DNA from 3 places in the Paenibacillus konkukensis genome. Region 2 is predicted to be linked to each of the others. Evidence: a T-box and tRNA genes for the amino acid it is inferred to sense, from the RefSeq annotation. Region 2 holds a T-box; the other regions hold tRNA genes.
What was found. A T-box is a leader RNA that pairs with one kind of tRNA and senses whether it is charged. The one in region 2 lies ahead of metG (methionine--tRNA ligase), so its partner is inferred to be a tRNA-Met.
Positions count from the first base shown of each region.

Region 1: it has a tRNA-Met gene. The T-box ahead of metG (methionine--tRNA ligase) is inferred to sense a tRNA for this amino acid. The anticodon was not compared.
Region 3: it has a tRNA-Met gene. The T-box ahead of metG (methionine--tRNA ligase) is inferred to sense a tRNA for this amino acid. The anticodon was not compared.

Region 1 is NZ_CP027059.1:2,858,169-2,863,523, forward strand. It holds gene SK3146_RS12075 (glycoside hydrolase family 28 protein) at 1-472, opposite strand, end outside; tRNA gene SK3146_RS12080 (tRNA-Gly) at 811-881, opposite strand; tRNA gene SK3146_RS12085 (tRNA-Pro) at 886-962, opposite strand; tRNA gene SK3146_RS12090 (tRNA-Leu) at 970-1,052, opposite strand; tRNA gene SK3146_RS12095 (tRNA-Arg) at 1,059-1,132, opposite strand; tRNA gene SK3146_RS12100 (tRNA-Cys) at 1,186-1,259, opposite strand; tRNA gene SK3146_RS12105 (tRNA-Gly) at 1,271-1,342, opposite strand; tRNA gene SK3146_RS12110 (tRNA-Leu) at 1,351-1,435, opposite strand; tRNA gene SK3146_RS12115 (tRNA-Lys) at 1,447-1,519, opposite strand; tRNA gene SK3146_RS12120 (tRNA-Gln) at 1,533-1,604, opposite strand; tRNA gene SK3146_RS12125 (tRNA-His) at 1,615-1,690, opposite strand; tRNA gene SK3146_RS12130 (tRNA-Tyr) at 1,709-1,791, opposite strand; tRNA gene SK3146_RS12135 (tRNA-Thr) at 1,811-1,886, opposite strand; tRNA gene SK3146_RS12140 (tRNA-Phe) at 1,907-1,982, opposite strand; tRNA gene SK3146_RS12145 (tRNA-Asp) at 2,008-2,084, opposite strand; tRNA gene SK3146_RS12150 (tRNA-Met) at 2,103-2,179, opposite strand; tRNA gene SK3146_RS12155 (tRNA-Val) at 2,196-2,271, opposite strand; tRNA gene SK3146_RS12160 (tRNA-Glu) at 2,302-2,376, opposite strand; tRNA gene SK3146_RS12165 (tRNA-Ser) at 2,390-2,481, opposite strand; tRNA gene SK3146_RS12170 (tRNA-Asn) at 2,492-2,567, opposite strand; tRNA gene SK3146_RS12175 (tRNA-Ile) at 2,572-2,648, opposite strand; rRNA gene rrf (5S ribosomal RNA) at 2,691-2,807, opposite strand; rRNA gene SK3146_RS12185 (23S ribosomal RNA) at 2,961-5,355, opposite strand, start outside.
Region 2 is NZ_CP027059.1:3,755,338-3,760,692, reverse strand. It holds gene SK3146_RS16035 (ABC transporter permease) at 1-779, shown strand, start outside; gene SK3146_RS16030 (ABC transporter permease) at 786-1,571, shown strand; gene metG (methionine--tRNA ligase) at 1,777-3,414, opposite strand; T-box leader at 3,474-3,750, opposite strand; gene SK3146_RS16020 (hypothetical protein) at 3,970-4,653, shown strand; gene SK3146_RS16015 (serine hydrolase domain-containing protein) at 4,741-5,355, shown strand, end outside.
Region 3 is NZ_CP027059.1:3,304,481-3,309,835, forward strand. It holds gene SK3146_RS14090 (carbohydrate ABC transporter permease) at 1-498, opposite strand, end outside; gene SK3146_RS14095 (ABC transporter permease) at 502-1,443, opposite strand; tRNA gene SK3146_RS14100 (tRNA-Leu) at 1,746-1,825, opposite strand; tRNA gene SK3146_RS14105 (tRNA-Arg) at 1,831-1,907, opposite strand; tRNA gene SK3146_RS14110 (tRNA-Leu) at 1,927-2,015, opposite strand; tRNA gene SK3146_RS14115 (tRNA-Cys) at 2,025-2,098, opposite strand; tRNA gene SK3146_RS14120 (tRNA-Gly) at 2,109-2,183, opposite strand; tRNA gene SK3146_RS14125 (tRNA-Gln) at 2,194-2,265, opposite strand; tRNA gene SK3146_RS14130 (tRNA-His) at 2,275-2,350, opposite strand; tRNA gene SK3146_RS14135 (tRNA-Trp) at 2,371-2,444, opposite strand; tRNA gene SK3146_RS14140 (tRNA-Tyr) at 2,451-2,536, opposite strand; tRNA gene SK3146_RS14145 (tRNA-Thr) at 2,555-2,630, opposite strand; tRNA gene SK3146_RS14150 (tRNA-Phe) at 2,651-2,726, opposite strand; tRNA gene SK3146_RS14155 (tRNA-Asp) at 2,754-2,830, opposite strand; tRNA gene SK3146_RS14160 (tRNA-Met) at 2,849-2,925, opposite strand; tRNA gene SK3146_RS14165 (tRNA-Val) at 2,941-3,016, opposite strand; tRNA gene SK3146_RS14170 (tRNA-Glu) at 3,038-3,112, opposite strand; tRNA gene SK3146_RS14175 (tRNA-Ser) at 3,122-3,210, opposite strand; tRNA gene SK3146_RS14180 (tRNA-Asn) at 3,214-3,289, opposite strand; rRNA gene rrf (5S ribosomal RNA) at 3,297-3,413, opposite strand; rRNA gene SK3146_RS14190 (23S ribosomal RNA) at 3,568-5,355, opposite strand, start outside.

The sequences.
Region 1 (5,355 bases), 900 kb from region 2:
GCGTCTCCCACTCCACGATATTGCTCTTGATACTCATCAGATGGCTGTTCAACTCAAACAACTGCTTCTCCCGCTCGCTGGAAGGGCGGCGTCCCGCTTTGCATTCATGATACTGCTTCCACCAGGCTGAGCCTTGTCCGTCGATAATGCCTCCGCCTTGAATCGTCACATTCGTCAAATCAATGCCATATACCAACGGGGAATAGCCGTAGCATTCATAGCCGGACCAGCGGGTTTTGACAAACGGATATTGATCCGGGTCCGTCGAAAACAATAGCTTAGCCCCCGAATCGATATGCAGCGTCATATGGCTCTTCAGATGAATGGCCCCCGTTAAATAAGTGCCTGCAGGAAAATATACCGTACCTCCGCCGGCCGCTTCGCAAGCTTCCATCACTTTGCGGATCGCTTCCGTATTCAAGGTCGTCCCGTCTCCGACAACCCCGTAATCCAACACATTAAACATCGTCATGGTGTCTCTATCCTCCTAAATTTCACCAAGTGAGCGGAGGACTATAAGCTCCGCTCACGCGCTGTATCTCTATCAATCCTGTTTATTATCTCATATGTTGGTATACCAGACTATCCGTTGTATTTAACCATTACTCAAATTAGCGAGGATTTATTCAGACCGAAACCTTCATCGTCTTTATTTAACCGGCCGATACTCCGTATTTAACCTCGTTTTCCTCCCCGCTCATGCAGGTTTACATCGTCTGCATTCCCGATTTCCTTCCATGTATCATTTTTCCCGTAATAGAAAAAGAGCCTCAGGATCTGATCCTAAGACTCTTTCGCTATGTTTCAGAAAGCGGGTGATGGGAATCGAACCCACGCTACCAGCTTGGAAGGCTGGAGTTCTACCATTGAACTACACCCGCGAGATGGTCGGGACGACACGATTCGAACATGCGACCCCCTGGTCCCAAACCAGGTGCTCTACCAAGCTGAGCTACGTCCCGAAGATTATGGTGCCGGTAGAGGGACTTGAACCCCCACGGTTTCCCTCACGATTTTGAGTCGCGCGCGTCTGCCAATTCCGCCATACCGGCTTACTACGTGCCCTGAGAGATTCGAACTCCCGACCTTTTGATTCGTAGTCAAACGCTCTATCCAGCTGAGCTAAGGGCACATAAAAGTTATTGATTCCTTGATCCTAAAGCATCTGCGGCTCCAATAAAACAATGGAGGCGCCACCCAGACTCGAACTGGGGGTAAAGCTTTTGCAGAGCTCTGCCTTACCACTTGGCTATGGCGCCGGATAAAGGAAAGCGGAAGACGGGAATCGAACCCGCGACCCTCGCCTTGGCAAGGCGATGCTCTACCGCTGAGCCACTTCCGCAAAACCAATGCGCTCGAGAGGACTCGAACCTCCACGGGGGGTTAGCCCACACGGACCTGAACCGTGCGCGTCTGCCAATTCCGCCACGAACGCATAATGAAATCTGAGCCATGTAGGACTCGAACCTACGACACCCTGATTAAAAGTCAGGTGCTCTACCAACTGAGCTAATGGCTCGCAATTAGAAATACTGGGGATCTAGGATTCGAACCTAGGCATGACGGAGTCAAAGTCCGTTGCCTTACCGCTTGGCTAATCCCCATCAAAGATCATGGGGCGATCGATGGGACTTGAACCCACGAATGCCGGAGCCACAATCCGGTGCGTTAACCCCTTCGCCACGACCGCCGCAGCTCGAAACCGGTATGGAGGCTGATGGATTCGAACCACCGAACTCGTCAGAGAACAGATTTACAGTCTGCTGCGTTTGGCCACTTCGCTAAGCCTCCATATTTGTTGCGAAAGCAATGGTGCCGTCGAGAGGACTTGAACCCCCAACCTACTGATTACAAGTCAGTTGCTCTACCAATTGAGCTACAACGGCAAATTATTATTAAGATTACATGGTGGCTCGGGACGGAATCGAACCGCCGACACGAGGATTTTCAGTCCTCTGCTCTACCGACTGAGCTACCGAGCCTAATGTATTCGGTGAAAAATGATAATGGCGGAGCCGACGGGATTCGAACCCGCGGTCTCCTGCGTGACAGGCAGGCATGTTAGGCCTCTACACCACGGCTCCACACTGTAAAAAGTAAATTGGTTGCGGGGGCAGGATTTGAACCTGCGGCCTTCGGGTTATGAGCCCGACGAGCTACCGGGCTGCTCCACCCCGCGTCGTTAAAAGTATATATGGTGGAGGCTGAGGGGATCGAACCCCCGACCCTCTGCTTGTAAGGCAGATGCTCTCCCAGCTGAGCTAAGCCTCCATATATGTCTTATACCTTTATTGGAATTTATGGTGACCCGTAGGGGATTCGAACCCCTGTTACCTCCGTGAAAGGGAGGTGTCTTAACCCCTTGACCAACGGGCCATGCTGTATATTATGGCGGAGAGAGAGGGATTCGAACCCTCGAGACGCTTGTGACGCCTACACGATTTCCAATCGTGCTCCTTCGGCCAACTCGGACACCTCTCCAGAGGAGAAATGGCTCCCCGAACAGGACTCGAACCTGTGACAACTCGATTAACAGTCGAGTGCTCTACCAACTGAGCTATCAGGGAACAATGGTGGGCCTTAGTGGACTCGAACCACCGACCTCACCCTTATCAGGGGTGCGCTCTAACCAGCTGAGCTAAAGGCCCTTATGTCTTGAATGCTGTGATAAAACACAAGATTAAAGCTTTGCTTGGCGACGTTCTACTCTCCCAGAACCCTTCGGTTCAAGTACCATCGACGCTGGAGGGCTTAACGGTCGTGTTCGAGATGGGAACGCGTGGTTCCCCTCCGCCATCATCACCAAACGGTGTAGCTTGTTCAAGGCTTGCGCCTTGAAAACTAGATACGAAACTTGTGCGCGTAGCGAGCAATGGTTATTTGTTCTTCCCGGTTTGTTTCCGGGCCCCGAGAAAGTATTTGGAATCAGCTTCGAAGCTTCTCTTCACTTTCTTGGGAACTAGGTTAAGCCCTCGACCGATTAGTATTCGTCAGCTCCACACGTTGCCGTGCTTCCACCCCGAACCTATCTACCTCGTCGTCTTCAAGGGGTCTTACTTACTGGGAAATCTCATCTTGAGGGGGGCTTCACGCTTAGATGCTTTCAGCGCTTATCCCGTCCGTACGTAGCTATCCAGCCATGCTCCTGGCGGAACAACTGGTACACCAGCGGTACGTCCATCCCGGTCCTCTCGTACTAAGGACAGCTCCTCTCAAATTTCCTACGCCCACGACAGATAGGGACCGAACTGTCTCACGACGTTCTGAACCCAGCTCGCGTACCGCTTTAATGGGCGAACAGCCCAACCCTTGGGACCTACTTCAGCCCCAGGATGCGATGAGCCGACATCGAGGTGCCAAACCTCCCCGTCGATGTGGACTCTTGGGGAGATAAGCCTGTTATCCCCAGGGTAGCTTTTATCCGTTGAGCGATGGCCCTTCCATTCGGTACCACCGGATCACTAAGCCCGACTTTCGTCCCTGCTCGACCTGTTTGTCTCGCAGTCAAGCTCCCTTCTGCCTTTGCACTCTTCGAATGATTTCCAACCATTCTGAGGGAACCTTGGGGCGCCTCCGTTACGCTTTAGGAGGCGACCGCCCCAGTCAAACTGCCCACCTGACACTGTCCCCATACCGGATCTACGGTACCAGGTTAGAACTCCGATACGATCAGGGTGGTATCCCAACGTCGCCTCCACACAAGCTGGCGCTCATGCTTCTCAGGCTCCCACCTATCCTGTACAGATCGTACCAAAGTCCAATATCAAGCTGCAGTAAAGCTCCATGGGGTCTTTCCGTCTTGTCGCGGGTAACCTGCATCTTCACAGGTATTAAAATTTCACCGGATCTCTCGTTGAGACAGCGCCCAAGTCGTTACGCCATTCGTGCGGGTCAGAATTTACCTGACAAGGAATTTCGCTACCTTAGGACCGTTATAGTTACGGCCGCCGTTTACTGGGGCTTCGGTTCATAGCTTCGGGTTCCCCCTAACCACTCCCCTTAACCTTCCAGCACCGGGCAGGCGTCAGCCCGTATACTTCGCCTTGCGGCTTCGCACAGACCTGTGTTTTTGCTAAACAGTCGCTTGGGCCTTTTCACTGCGGCCCCCTCGGGCTATTCACCCTACCGAGGCACCCCTTCTCCCGAAGTTACGGGGTCATTTTGCCGAGTTCCTTAACGAGAGTTCTTCCGCGCGCCTTAGCATGCTCTGCTCGCCTACCTGTGTCGGTTTGCGGTACGGGCACCTTCTCCCTGGCTAGAGGCTTTTCTTGGCAGCCTGAACTCATGACCTTCGCTACTGTTATTTTCACTCCCCATCACAGACCAGCCTTACGATCAACGGATTTGCCTATTGACCAGCCTCTCTGCTTGGACGGGCATCCATCAGCCCGCGTCACTATCCTTCTGCGTCACCCCATCGCTCATAACGGTTCACGGTGGTACAGGAATTTCAACCTGTTGTCCTTCGACTACGCCTTTCGGCCTCGCCTTAGGTCCCGACTTACCCTGAGCGGACGAGCCTTCCTCAGGAACCCTTAGGCTTTCGGCGGATCAGATTCTCACTGATCTTTTCGTTACTCATACCGGCATTCTCACTTGTGTACTGTCCAGCGCTCCTTACGGTACACCTTCAACCTATACACAACGCTCCCCTACCCCTGCGTCACCTTCATTCCAGCCTCGAAGCGGCGCGTTTAGCCCTGGGGTGCATTTAGCCAGATTCCTTGAATCTACTTAAAAGTAGAATCTGGCGAATGTCCCGTGTCTAAACGGTAACCTCAAAGATGCAATGAAGGCGACGCGAGCCATAGCTTCGGTGGCGTGTTTAGCCCCGTTACATTTTCGGCGCAGAGTCACTCGACCAGTGAGCTATTACGCACTCTTTCAATGATGGCTGCTTCTAAGCCAACATCCTGGTTGTCTGCGCAACTCCACATCCTTTCCCACTTAACACACACTGGGGGACCTTAGCTGATGGTCTGGGCTGTTTCCCTCTTGACAATGGATCTTAGCACTCACTGTCTGACTCCCGGGATAAAGTATGTGGCATTCAGAGTTTGACTGGACTTGGTAACCCTTGGCGGGCCCCGCACCCAATCAGTGCTTTACCTCCACTACTCATCTCCCGAGGCTAGCCCTAAAGCTATTTCGGGGAGAACCAGCTATCTCCGAGTTCGATTGGAATTTCTCCGCTACCCCCACCTCATCCCCGAATTTTTCAACATTCGTGGGTTCGGGCCTCCAGTGCGTGTTACCGCACCTTCACCCTGGACAGGGGTAGATCACACGGTTTCGGGTCTACGCCCACGTACTTCGTCGCCCTATTCAGACTCGCTTTCGCTGCGGCTTCGGCTC
Region 2 (5,355 bases):
TCGACATGATCCGCATCCGGTTTTTGATGATGCTCGCTTACCGGGTCAATTACTACAGCGGCATTATTATTTATGCTCTGAATATCGGAGCGTATTATTTTCTGTGGAAGGCGATCTACGGCGCGAGCGAAGAGCTGGGCGGCATGACCGTAGGCCAGATGACGACCTATGTCGCCGTCTCCTGGATGGCTCGGGCGTTTTACTTCAACAATCTGGACCGCGAAATTGCGAACGAGATCAAGGACGGCAGCGTAGCCGTGCAATTCATAAGGCCTTACAACTATATCATTGTCAAAATGATGCAGGGCTTCGGCGAAGGCATCTTCCGCCTCCTGCTGTTTTCTACGCCGGGCATGGTCATCGTATCGTTTTTGTTCCCGGTCAAGCTGCCTACGGACCCCGGAGTATGGGGCGTTTTCCTGGTCATGCTGCTGTTTAGCTTCCTGATCAATTCTCAGATTAACATCATTACGGGTTTGTTCGCGTTTTTTCTTGAAAATAATGAAGGCATGATGCGCATGAAGCGGGTTGCCGTCGATCTGTTCTCCGGGCTCGTCATCCCGATGTCGTTTTTCCCCGGCTGGGCCGAAGGGCTGCTGAAGCTGCTGCCGTTTCAGGCGATTACCTATTTGCCGAGCGCCGTGTTTACGGGCAAAGTAGCGGGCGGGGCGGTATACGAAGTGCTCGGCGTACAGCTGCTCTGGTTCGCGCTGCTGATCATCCCGTTGTTCTTATTGTGGCGCAGCGCGCGGAAGCGGCTGTTTGTGCAGGGAGGGTAAAGAACGATGTTTTATGCCGGGCTGTTTATCGATTATTTGAAAAATTATATGAAAACGAGAATGGAATACCGCTCCGACTTTTGGATCGAAGTGTTATCCGATCTGCTGTTTAACGGGTTAAACTTATTTTTCATCCTCGTCGTATTTCAGCATACGCAGCAAATCGGATCGTGGAACGAGCAGCAGGTTATGTTCATCTATGGATACTTTATGGTTCCTTACGGTATTTTTATTACCTTTTTTAATCTGTGGAATTTTAGCGAGAGGTACATCGTCAAAGGGGAAATGGACCGGATTTTAACGCGTCCGGCGTACAATCTGATTCAGCTGATGTTGGAAAATATCGACCCGTCGTCGCTGTTCAGCGCCTTGACCGGCTTTGTTATTATGGTGTTTTCCTGGTCGCAGCTCGGGCTGGGGTTAACCTGGTACGATCCGTTCGTGTTCGTGCTGCTGGTGGCCGGCTCCATTATGATTTACGGCGGAGTATATATTTTCTTCACGGCGTTGTCGTTTTTCTCCGATTCGCCGACCGGAATCCTGCCGCTGCTGTGGAATTTGCAAAACTACGGCCGCTACCCGATGACGATCTACAACAAGCTTATCGGCGTGCTGCTGACGTGGGTGCTGCCGTTCGGCTTCGTCGGATTTTATCCCGCAGCGTACTTCCTGGACCGGCAAAACTGGGGGACGTTCGCTCTGCTCACCCCGGTCGTCGGGATCGTATTCCTGACGGTGGCGCTCCTGGTGTGGAACTTTGGGGTTAAACGCTACCGCGGCGCCGGCTCCTAATCTACTTCACATGAAAGTACGCAAAGGCTGCCGCCTTCTGCTCTTCGTACCGCATCTCCCGTAAAGACGGGGGAACGGGCGGAGGAAGCAGGGGGCGGCTATTTTTCCTATTGGCGGTAAAAAACTTCCGACTACCGCGATCGCGCGTTTCTGAAAAGAACCCGATAGACGGTTCTCTCACGTTAGCGATTGCCAAACGGAGCGGTTAACGGCTCGCTGCCGCTTTCAGCCTCGCCGTCTCCTCTTCGATCAACCCCGTATCGAGCCGTTCGAATAAAGGCGCGGGCGCATGAAGCGCGCTATGCGGCGGGACTTCGATATAGCTCCAGCCCGGCTTCTGTGCCAGACCGAGGAACGAGCGAATGGAATCGCAGGCAAACGGAAGAAAAGGGGAGAGCAGGTTCGATAAATTGGCGATGATCTGGACGCAGGTAAACAGCGTATCCGCGCCTTCCTCCGGCGCTTCCTTCACCTGCCGCCACGGCTGACGGCCGTCGAAATATTTGTTCCCGCTGCGGATAAACGCGAAAATTTCCTCCAGCGCTTCCTTGCATCTGCCCGCTTCCAACGCTGCGCCAATATGCGGATACAGCCGCCGAAGGCGCTCGGCTATCTCCGTATCCATCCGGCCGCCGGGTACTAAGCCCTGAAAAGCCTTTACGATAAATTGCAAATTGCGGTTTACAAAGTTGCCGAAGGCGCCCAGCAGTTCTCCATTATGGCTGTAAATGAACTCTCTCCACGAAAAATCGGTATCGCGCTGCTCCGGACCGTTAGCAATCAGAAAATAGCGCAACGAATCCGGAGCGTACTTTTCCAGCATGTAGGGAAGCCACACGGCCCAGTTGCTGCTGGTCGAAAATTTGCGTCCTTCGAGGGTCAAATATTCGCTGGATAAAATCCGATCCGGCAGATGCAGTTCTCCCGCCCCCATTAGCAGCGCCGGAAGAATAAGCGTATGGAACGGGATATTATCTTTGCCGTGCACAAAGTAGGAGGTCGCCTGTTCCGACCAATAGGGCCGCCAGTCCGCTGCGTTATCGGCAGCCCACTTCATGCTTGCGGACAAATACCCGCTGACCGCTTCGATCCATACGTATATTTTTTTCCCTTCCCAGCCTTCCAAAGGAACATCGACTCCCCAAGACAAATCCCGAGTGGCCGCCCGGTCATGAAGCCCTTCGTTCAAATATCTTTGCGTAAGCTCTTTGGCATTGTCTCTCCAGCCGGCGGCTTGATCGCGAGCGTACTGCTCCAATGACTGCTGGAAGCGGGACAGCGCCAGAAAATAATGCTCCGTGCCGCGAGTTTCCGGATGATCCCCGCACAGCTTGCACTTCGGCTCGAGAAGCTCCGAAGGATCGAGCAGCGAAGAACAAGCGTCGCATTGATCGCCGCGAGCGGTATGGCCGCAGTGGGGACAGCAGCCTTCGACATAGCGGTCAGGCAGGAAGCGGCGGCATTCTCCGCAGTACATTTGCCGGACGTCCTTCTCGTACAGCCAGCCGGTATCCAGCAGCTTGACGAACAGCTCCTGAACGACGCGATGGTGGAACGGATCGTCCGTGCGGGTGTAGAGATCGTACGAGAAGCCGAGCTTCCGAAAGCACTGCACGAATTCGTCGTGATACCGATCCGCAATCACGCCCGGCTCCACGCCTTCCTGATCCGCCCTAACGGAAATAGGCGTGCCGTGGCAATCGCTGCCCGACACATACAGCACGTCCTCGCCCTTCGCCCGGAAATAACGCGCCAGAATGTCTCCGGCAAGAAGCGATGCGACACGCCCCAAGTGAAGCGAGCCGTTCGCATAAGGCCATGCTCCTCCGATAAAAATTGTCATTGTCCTCATCCTTTCATACACCAAATGGGAGTGGGAAAAACAAAAAACTCCCGTCCTTGTAAAAGGACGAGAGTCTGGCTCACGCGGTACCACCTTGAATTTAACCGCACTTCACAGGGCGGTTCTCTTCGGGTACGGCGCCGAAGCTTCGGCGGTTATACCCTAGCGCGGTAACGGGCGCGACCGATGCAGCCTACTTCCGCGGAGGCTTCCGCCGGGTTCGGTGCACAGCTCTGGGACCATATTCATCGGACCATTCTTTGCTCCTTCTCAGCCGCCGGAGCTCTCTGTTCGAAAGAATGCGTTCCAACTACTCTTTCCCATCGTTGCTATTGGATATTAATTACCTATTATAACCAGATAATGGAACGAAGGCAACAGAAATTTGCCCGCCGCACAGACGTAAAAATTTTAAGCCAATTTTAAGCTAACATTTAGTCTGCGCTCATGTTCGCGTAAAAATTTATTCATAATTGGCGCCTATACTTTGACTTGTAGAAGGGAGCGGCGCTCCCGCAAAAATAGGAATTATTAACGGATAAGGTGGAGAGAGCCATGAAATCTGTCAAACAAAAAATGATGGCTGGAACGGTAGCGGCGGCTTTATTGATCGGAGGCTTCGGCGGGGTGCTTACGCATTCCGCGTATGCGGACGATGACGACGGCGATGCGGCGATTACAACTGCGGTGAATACTTCGATTCCGTTGTCGAAACGGGTTGATTTGGGGCTGGATCAGCTGGTGATCAAAGCTTCGGGAATTCTCGACATGGACTACGAAGATTTGCAGGACGCGCTGCAAAGCGGCAAGTCGCTGGCCAGCGTGTCTATCGATCAAGGGATGCCAAGCGATGCGCTGGCTACCAAGCTGATCGGCGATACGCAGAGGATTATTGACGAAGCGCTCGGCGCCAACCAGATTACGCAGGACGAGGCGAATACATTGTCTCAAAAAGCGAGAGAGCAGATTGAGAATCGGATCAATAAAACCGGCTATCAAGATAAGGCAAAAACGACCGGGGAAGCCAAGAAACACCTGTTGCAATTTCAATATAAACCCCAAGCCGAATCGCTGGCCAAGCTGCTGGGGATAACTAAAAGCGAGCTGAAGAAGGAGCTAGAAGGCGGCAAGAGCTTGTCCGATATCGCCGCGGAAAAAGGAATAAACGACGAGCAGTTGACCTCCAAGCTGCAAGAGGATATGGCTTCTTCGATCCAGGACTTCATTCATCATAAATAATCGTACGAACAAGGCACAGCCGCCCATGAATAAGGGGTGGCTATGCTGCGCTTCGAAGCGGGAAACTATATTGGAGGAGGAAGAACGATGACTAAAAGAAAAAAGAAAAAATCAGTTCAAGCTTCCGCGCTTAAAATTCAAGCCGTTGGGGGAGAAAGCCTGCTGCGCAACGGTCCTCTGATGATGAAAACTCTTCAAGCGGTGACGCCCGGCAGTACAACTGCGCAGACGGCGGTGATGATGGAGGAACGGGCGGCCGGAACGGTTCTGGAATATTCCGACTCCCGAATGGTCCGGTCATTGTCTCGGATTAATCCCCCCGATTATTGGCCTACGGAAGGCTGGCGAACCGCTTCTCCCGAAGAACGCGGTATGGATTCCGCAGTCATTGCGGACCTGGTCGATCAGCTCAAGCATCATAACGTCCACAGCTTCGTGCTGATCCGCGACGGGTATCTGGTCGCCGAAGGCTACAATAAGGATTGGGATGCGGGGAAGCTGCATCCGATGTTTTCCGTCACCAAGAGCTTTACTTCGGCTCTCGTCGGTATGGCGCTGGAGCAGAATGTCATTCGGGATTTGAATCAACCGATGAAAGATTTCATCCCGGAGATCGTCGGCGACTCCCGCAAAGCGAGGATCAAGGTCAGCGAGTTGCTGTCGATGATTTCAGGGATCGATTGGGACAATACCGGCGAACGC
Region 3 (5,355 bases), 450 kb from region 2:
GGGCAAAGTCTGAAAATAGCTGCGCATCACAATCAGGTTAAAGGGAGCGATCGCTCCCGCAAGCCATATGGACCAATACGAATTGATCAGTCCGAGCCCATGGATCACCAGGTAAGTTGGAATCATTCCGCCCTGAAATAGCATTGAGAACAGCACGATGACATTGACGGCCGCCCTGCCCTTTACCCCCGGATGAGAAAGCCCGTAAGCCATAAGCGTCGACAGCGCCATATTGATGAGCGTTCCTACTGCGGTAATGTAAATAGCATTATAGAAAGCGCGCGTAAATTGGGCGTTGTCCAGCAAAAACCTGTATGCTTCCAGCGTCCATTCCTCAGGCCATAGAACAACGCCTTTCAGCAGCAGCTCCTTGCTCGACGCAAAAGAACTGGACAAAGTAAACAGCAACGGGAAGACGACGGTCGCCGCCAAACCGATGAGGATGACGGTCACGCAAGTATTGAAGACATTATCCTTAAAAGACTGTCCCGCTTTCATCCGCTAGATCACCCCTTCCTCGCCGAATTTGCGCGCCAGCTTGTTGGCAGTCAGCACCAGCGTAAGACCGACAATCGATTTAAACATGCCGACGACCGCCGAGTAGCTGTAATCCCGCTGAAGTATGCCGGTACGATACACATACGTATCGAATACGTCGGATACGCCCACATTGAGCGGATTTTGCAGCAAGAAAATATGCTCGAACCCGATATCCATAAAATGACCCAGTCTTAAAATGAACAGCACGATAACGACATAGCGAATGCCCGGCAGCGTAATATGCCATATTTGCCGAAACCGCCCCGCACCGTCCACCTTGGCCGCCTCATACAACGACGGATCGATGGAGGCCATCGTGGCCAAATATAAAATCGATCCCCATCCCGCACCCTGCCACATATTTTGCAGCAGCCACATCGGACGCAGCCACTCCGATTTCGTAAACAGCTCGATTTTACCGAAGCCGGCCGACACCAGCCATTGATTGATAATTCCGTCTTGTGAAGAGAACAGAGTCATCGTCATGGACACGATAACGACCCAGGAAATAAAATGCGGTCCGTACATGATGGTCTGTACGGTGTTCCGAATCGTTTTCAGTCTGGATTCGTTCAATAGCAAAGCGAGGATGATAGGAGCCGGGAAAAAAAACAGGATATCCAAACAAGCGAAAGCAAATGTATTTGTAAGCAGTAACGGAAAATCCGGTTCGGTAAATAACCTGTTGAAATTATCCATACCGACCCATGGACTGCTCCACATGCCGGAAAACGGATCATAGCGCTGAAACGAAATAAGTAATCCAAGCATGGGCACATACTTAAAGATCAGGAAATAAACCAATCCCGGCAAAATCATGACATAAAACGGAAGATGGGCTGCGATCCGCGCTTTTTTTAGACCCTGCCCGACGGATGCAGCTGCTGCTTGAGCACCTCTCATAATGACCTCCAATGTATAAACGGCATTTGAACTCATTATAGAGGCTCATCCTGTGAATTGCGTTCCCCAATATATCGATTTCTTAACTGATTTCACTTTGTTATCGATGATCGGCAGACCCTAGTATAAGTTCGAGGAAACGCTTTCATAAAACTATCATACATTACGACTCCAGCGGGTTTGAATACAATTGCCAGCCGGAAAAGTGAGTATTTCGGACACATAGCGGATTTAAGATCGACTGGGGATTTTCGTATAAAATACAAAAAAGCATGAATCTTAAAGATTCATGCTTTTTTGTATGCCGGTGAAGGGACTCGAACCCCCACGGTTTCCCTCACGATTTTGAGTCGCGCGCGTCTGCCAATTCCGCCACACCGGCAAGTATGGCGTGCCCTAAGAGATTCGAACTCCTGACCTTTTGATTCGTAGTCAAACGCTCTATCCAGCTGAGCTAAGGGCACATAATTATGAAGTTTTACTTGGTGCCGAAGACCAGACTTGAACTGGTACGGTAGTCACCTACCGCAGGATTTTAAGTCCTGTGCGTCTGCCGATTCCGCCACTCCGGCGTAAAAAAATGGAGGCGCCACCCAGACTCGAACTGGGGGTAAAGCTTTTGCAGAGCTCTGCCTTACCACTTGGCTATGGCGCCAGGTAACATATGGAGCGGAAGACGGGAATCGAACCCGCGACCCTCGCCTTGGCAAGGCGATGCTCTACCGCTGAGCCACTTCCGCATAAAATAAACTGGGGATCTAGGATTCGAACCTAGGCATGACGGAGTCAAAGTCCGTTGCCTTACCGCTTGGCTAATCCCCAATATAAACATGGGGCGATCGATGGGACTTGAACCCACGAATGCCGGAGCCACAATCCGGTGCGTTAACCCCTTCGCCACGACCGCCACAGCTATAATAAAAAAATTGGCAGGGGCAGCAGGAATCGAACCCACACCAAAGGTTTTGGAGACCTTTGTTCTACCTTTAAACTATGCCCCTATAATATGGTGGAGGCTGATGGATTCGAACCACCGAACTCGTCAGAGAACAGATTTACAGTCTGCTGCGTTTGGCCACTTCGCTAAGCCTCCATATTATGTTGTAATCAATGGTGCCGTCGAGAGGACTTGAACCCCCAACCTACTGATTACAAGTCAGTTGCTCTACCAATTGAGCTACAACGGCGTAACACATTGTGTAGTACATGGTGGCTCGGGACGGAATCGAACCGCCGACACGAGGATTTTCAGTCCTCTGCTCTACCGACTGAGCTACCGAGCCTTACTATACATTCGCTTCTGACTTAAATGGCGGAGCCGACGGGATTCGAACCCGCGGTCTCCTGCGTGACAGGCAGGCATGTTAGGCCTCTACACCACGGCTCCACACTATAAAAGATAAATTGGTTGCGGGGGCAGGATTTGAACCTGCGGCCTTCGGGTTATGAGCCCGACGAGCTACCGGGCTGCTCCACCCCGCGTCGTTGAAGTTTATATGGTGGAGGCTGAGGGGATCGAACCCCCGACCCTCTGCTTGTAAGGCAGATGCTCTCCCAGCTGAGCTAAGCCTCCATATAACCATTATAACATAAATGGTGACCCGTAGGGGATTCGAACCCCTGTTACCTCCGTGAAAGGGAGGTGTCTTAACCCCTTGACCAACGGGCCTTACTGCTACGGAGAGAGAGGGATTCGAACCCTCGAGACGCTTGTGACGCCTACACGATTTCCAATCGTGCTCCTTCGGCCAACTCGGACACCTCTCCATATGGCTCCCCGAACAGGACTCGAACCTGTGACAACTCGATTAACAGTCGAGTGCTCTACCAACTGAGCTATCAGGGAATGTACCGCTTGGCGACGTTCTACTCTCCCAGAACCCTTCGGTTCAAGTACCATCGACGCTGGAGGGCTTAACGGTCGTGTTCGAGATGGGAACGCGTGGTTCCCCTCCGCCATCATCACCAAACGGTATGACTTGTTCAAGGCTTGCGCCTTGAAAACTAGATACGAAACTCGTGCGCGTTTGTGAGCAATGGTTATTTGTTCTTCCCGGTTTGTTTCCGGGCCCCGAGAAAGTATTTGGAGTCAGCTTCGAAGCTACTCTTCACTTTCTTGGGAACTAGGTTAAGCCCTCGACCGATTAGTATTCGTCAGCTCCACACGTTGCCGTGCTTCCACCCCGAACCTATCTACCTCGTCGTCTTCAAGGGGTCTTACTTACTGGGAAATCTCATCTTGAGGGGGGCTTCACGCTTAGATGCTTTCAGCGCTTATCCCGTCCGTACGTAGCTATCCAGCCATGCTCCTGGCGGAACAACTGGTACACCAGCGGTACGTCCATCCCGGTCCTCTCGTACTAAGGACAGCTCCTCTCAAATTTCCTACGCCCACGACAGATAGGGACCGAACTGTCTCACGACGTTCTGAACCCAGCTCGCGTACCGCTTTAATGGGCGAACAGCCCAACCCTTGGGACCTACTTCAGCCCCAGGATGCGATGAGCCGACATCGAGGTGCCAAACCTCCCCGTCGATGTGGACTCTTGGGGGAGATAAGCCTGTTATCCCCAGGGTAGCTTTTATCCGTTGAGCGATGGCCCTTCCATTCGGTACCACCGGATCACTAAGCCCGACTTTCGTCCCTGCTCGACCTGTTTGTCTCGCAGTCAAGCTCCCTTCTGCCTTTGCACTCTTCGAATGATTTCCAACCATTCTGAGGGAACCTTGGGGCGCCTCCGTTACGCTTTAGGAGGCGACCGCCCCAGTCAAACTGCCCACCTGACACTGTCCCCATACCGGTTCACGGTACCAGGTTAGAACTCCGATACGATCAGGGTGGTATCCCAACGTCGCCTCCACACAAGCTGGCGCTCATGCTTCTCAGGCTCCCACCTATCCTGTACAGATCGTACCAAAGTCCAATATCAAGCTGCAGTAAAGCTCCATGGGGTCTTTCCGTCTTGTCGCGGGTAACCTGCATCTTCACAGGTATTAAAATTTCACCGGATCTCTCGTTGAGACAGCGCCCAAGTCGTTACGCCATTCGTGCGGGTCAGAATTTACCTGACAAGGAATTTCGCTACCTTAGGACCGTTATAGTTACGGCCGCCGTTTACTGGGGCTTCGGTTCATAGCTTCGGGTTACCCCTAACCACTCCCCTTAACCTTCCAGCACCGGGCAGGCGTCAGCCCGTATACTTCGCCTTGCGGCTTCGCACAGACCTGTGTTTTTGCTAAACAGTCGCTTGGGCCTTTTCACTGCGGCCCCCTCGGGCTATTCACCCTACCGAGGCACCCCTTCTCCCGAAGTTACGGGGTCATTTTGCCGAGTTCCTTAACGAGAGTTCTTCCGCGCGCCTTAGCATGCTCTGCTCGCCTACCTGTGTCGGTTTGCGGTACGGGCACCTTCTCCCTGGCTAGAGGCTTTTCTTGGCAGCCTGAACTCATGACCTTCGCTACTGTTATTTTCACTCCCCATCACAGACCAGCCTTATGATGTGCGGATTTGCCTACACATCAGCCTCTCTGCTTGGACGGGCATCCATCAGCCCGCGTCACTATCCTTCTGCGTCACCCCATCGCTCATAACGGTTCACGGTGGTACAGGAATTTCAACCTGTTGTCCTTCGACTACGCCTTTCGGCCTCGCCTTAGGTCCCGACTTACCCTGAGCGGACGAGCCTTCCTCAGGAACCCTTAGGCTTTCGGCGGATCAGATTCTCACTGATCTTTTCGTTACTCATACCGGCATTCTCACTTGTGTACTGTCCAGCGCTCCTTACGGTACACCTTCAACCTATACACAACGCTCCCCTACCAGAGTAGATAAAATCTACAATCCATAGCTTCGGTGGTGTGTTTAGCCCCGTTACATTTTCGGCGCAGAGTCACTCGACCAGTGAGCTATTA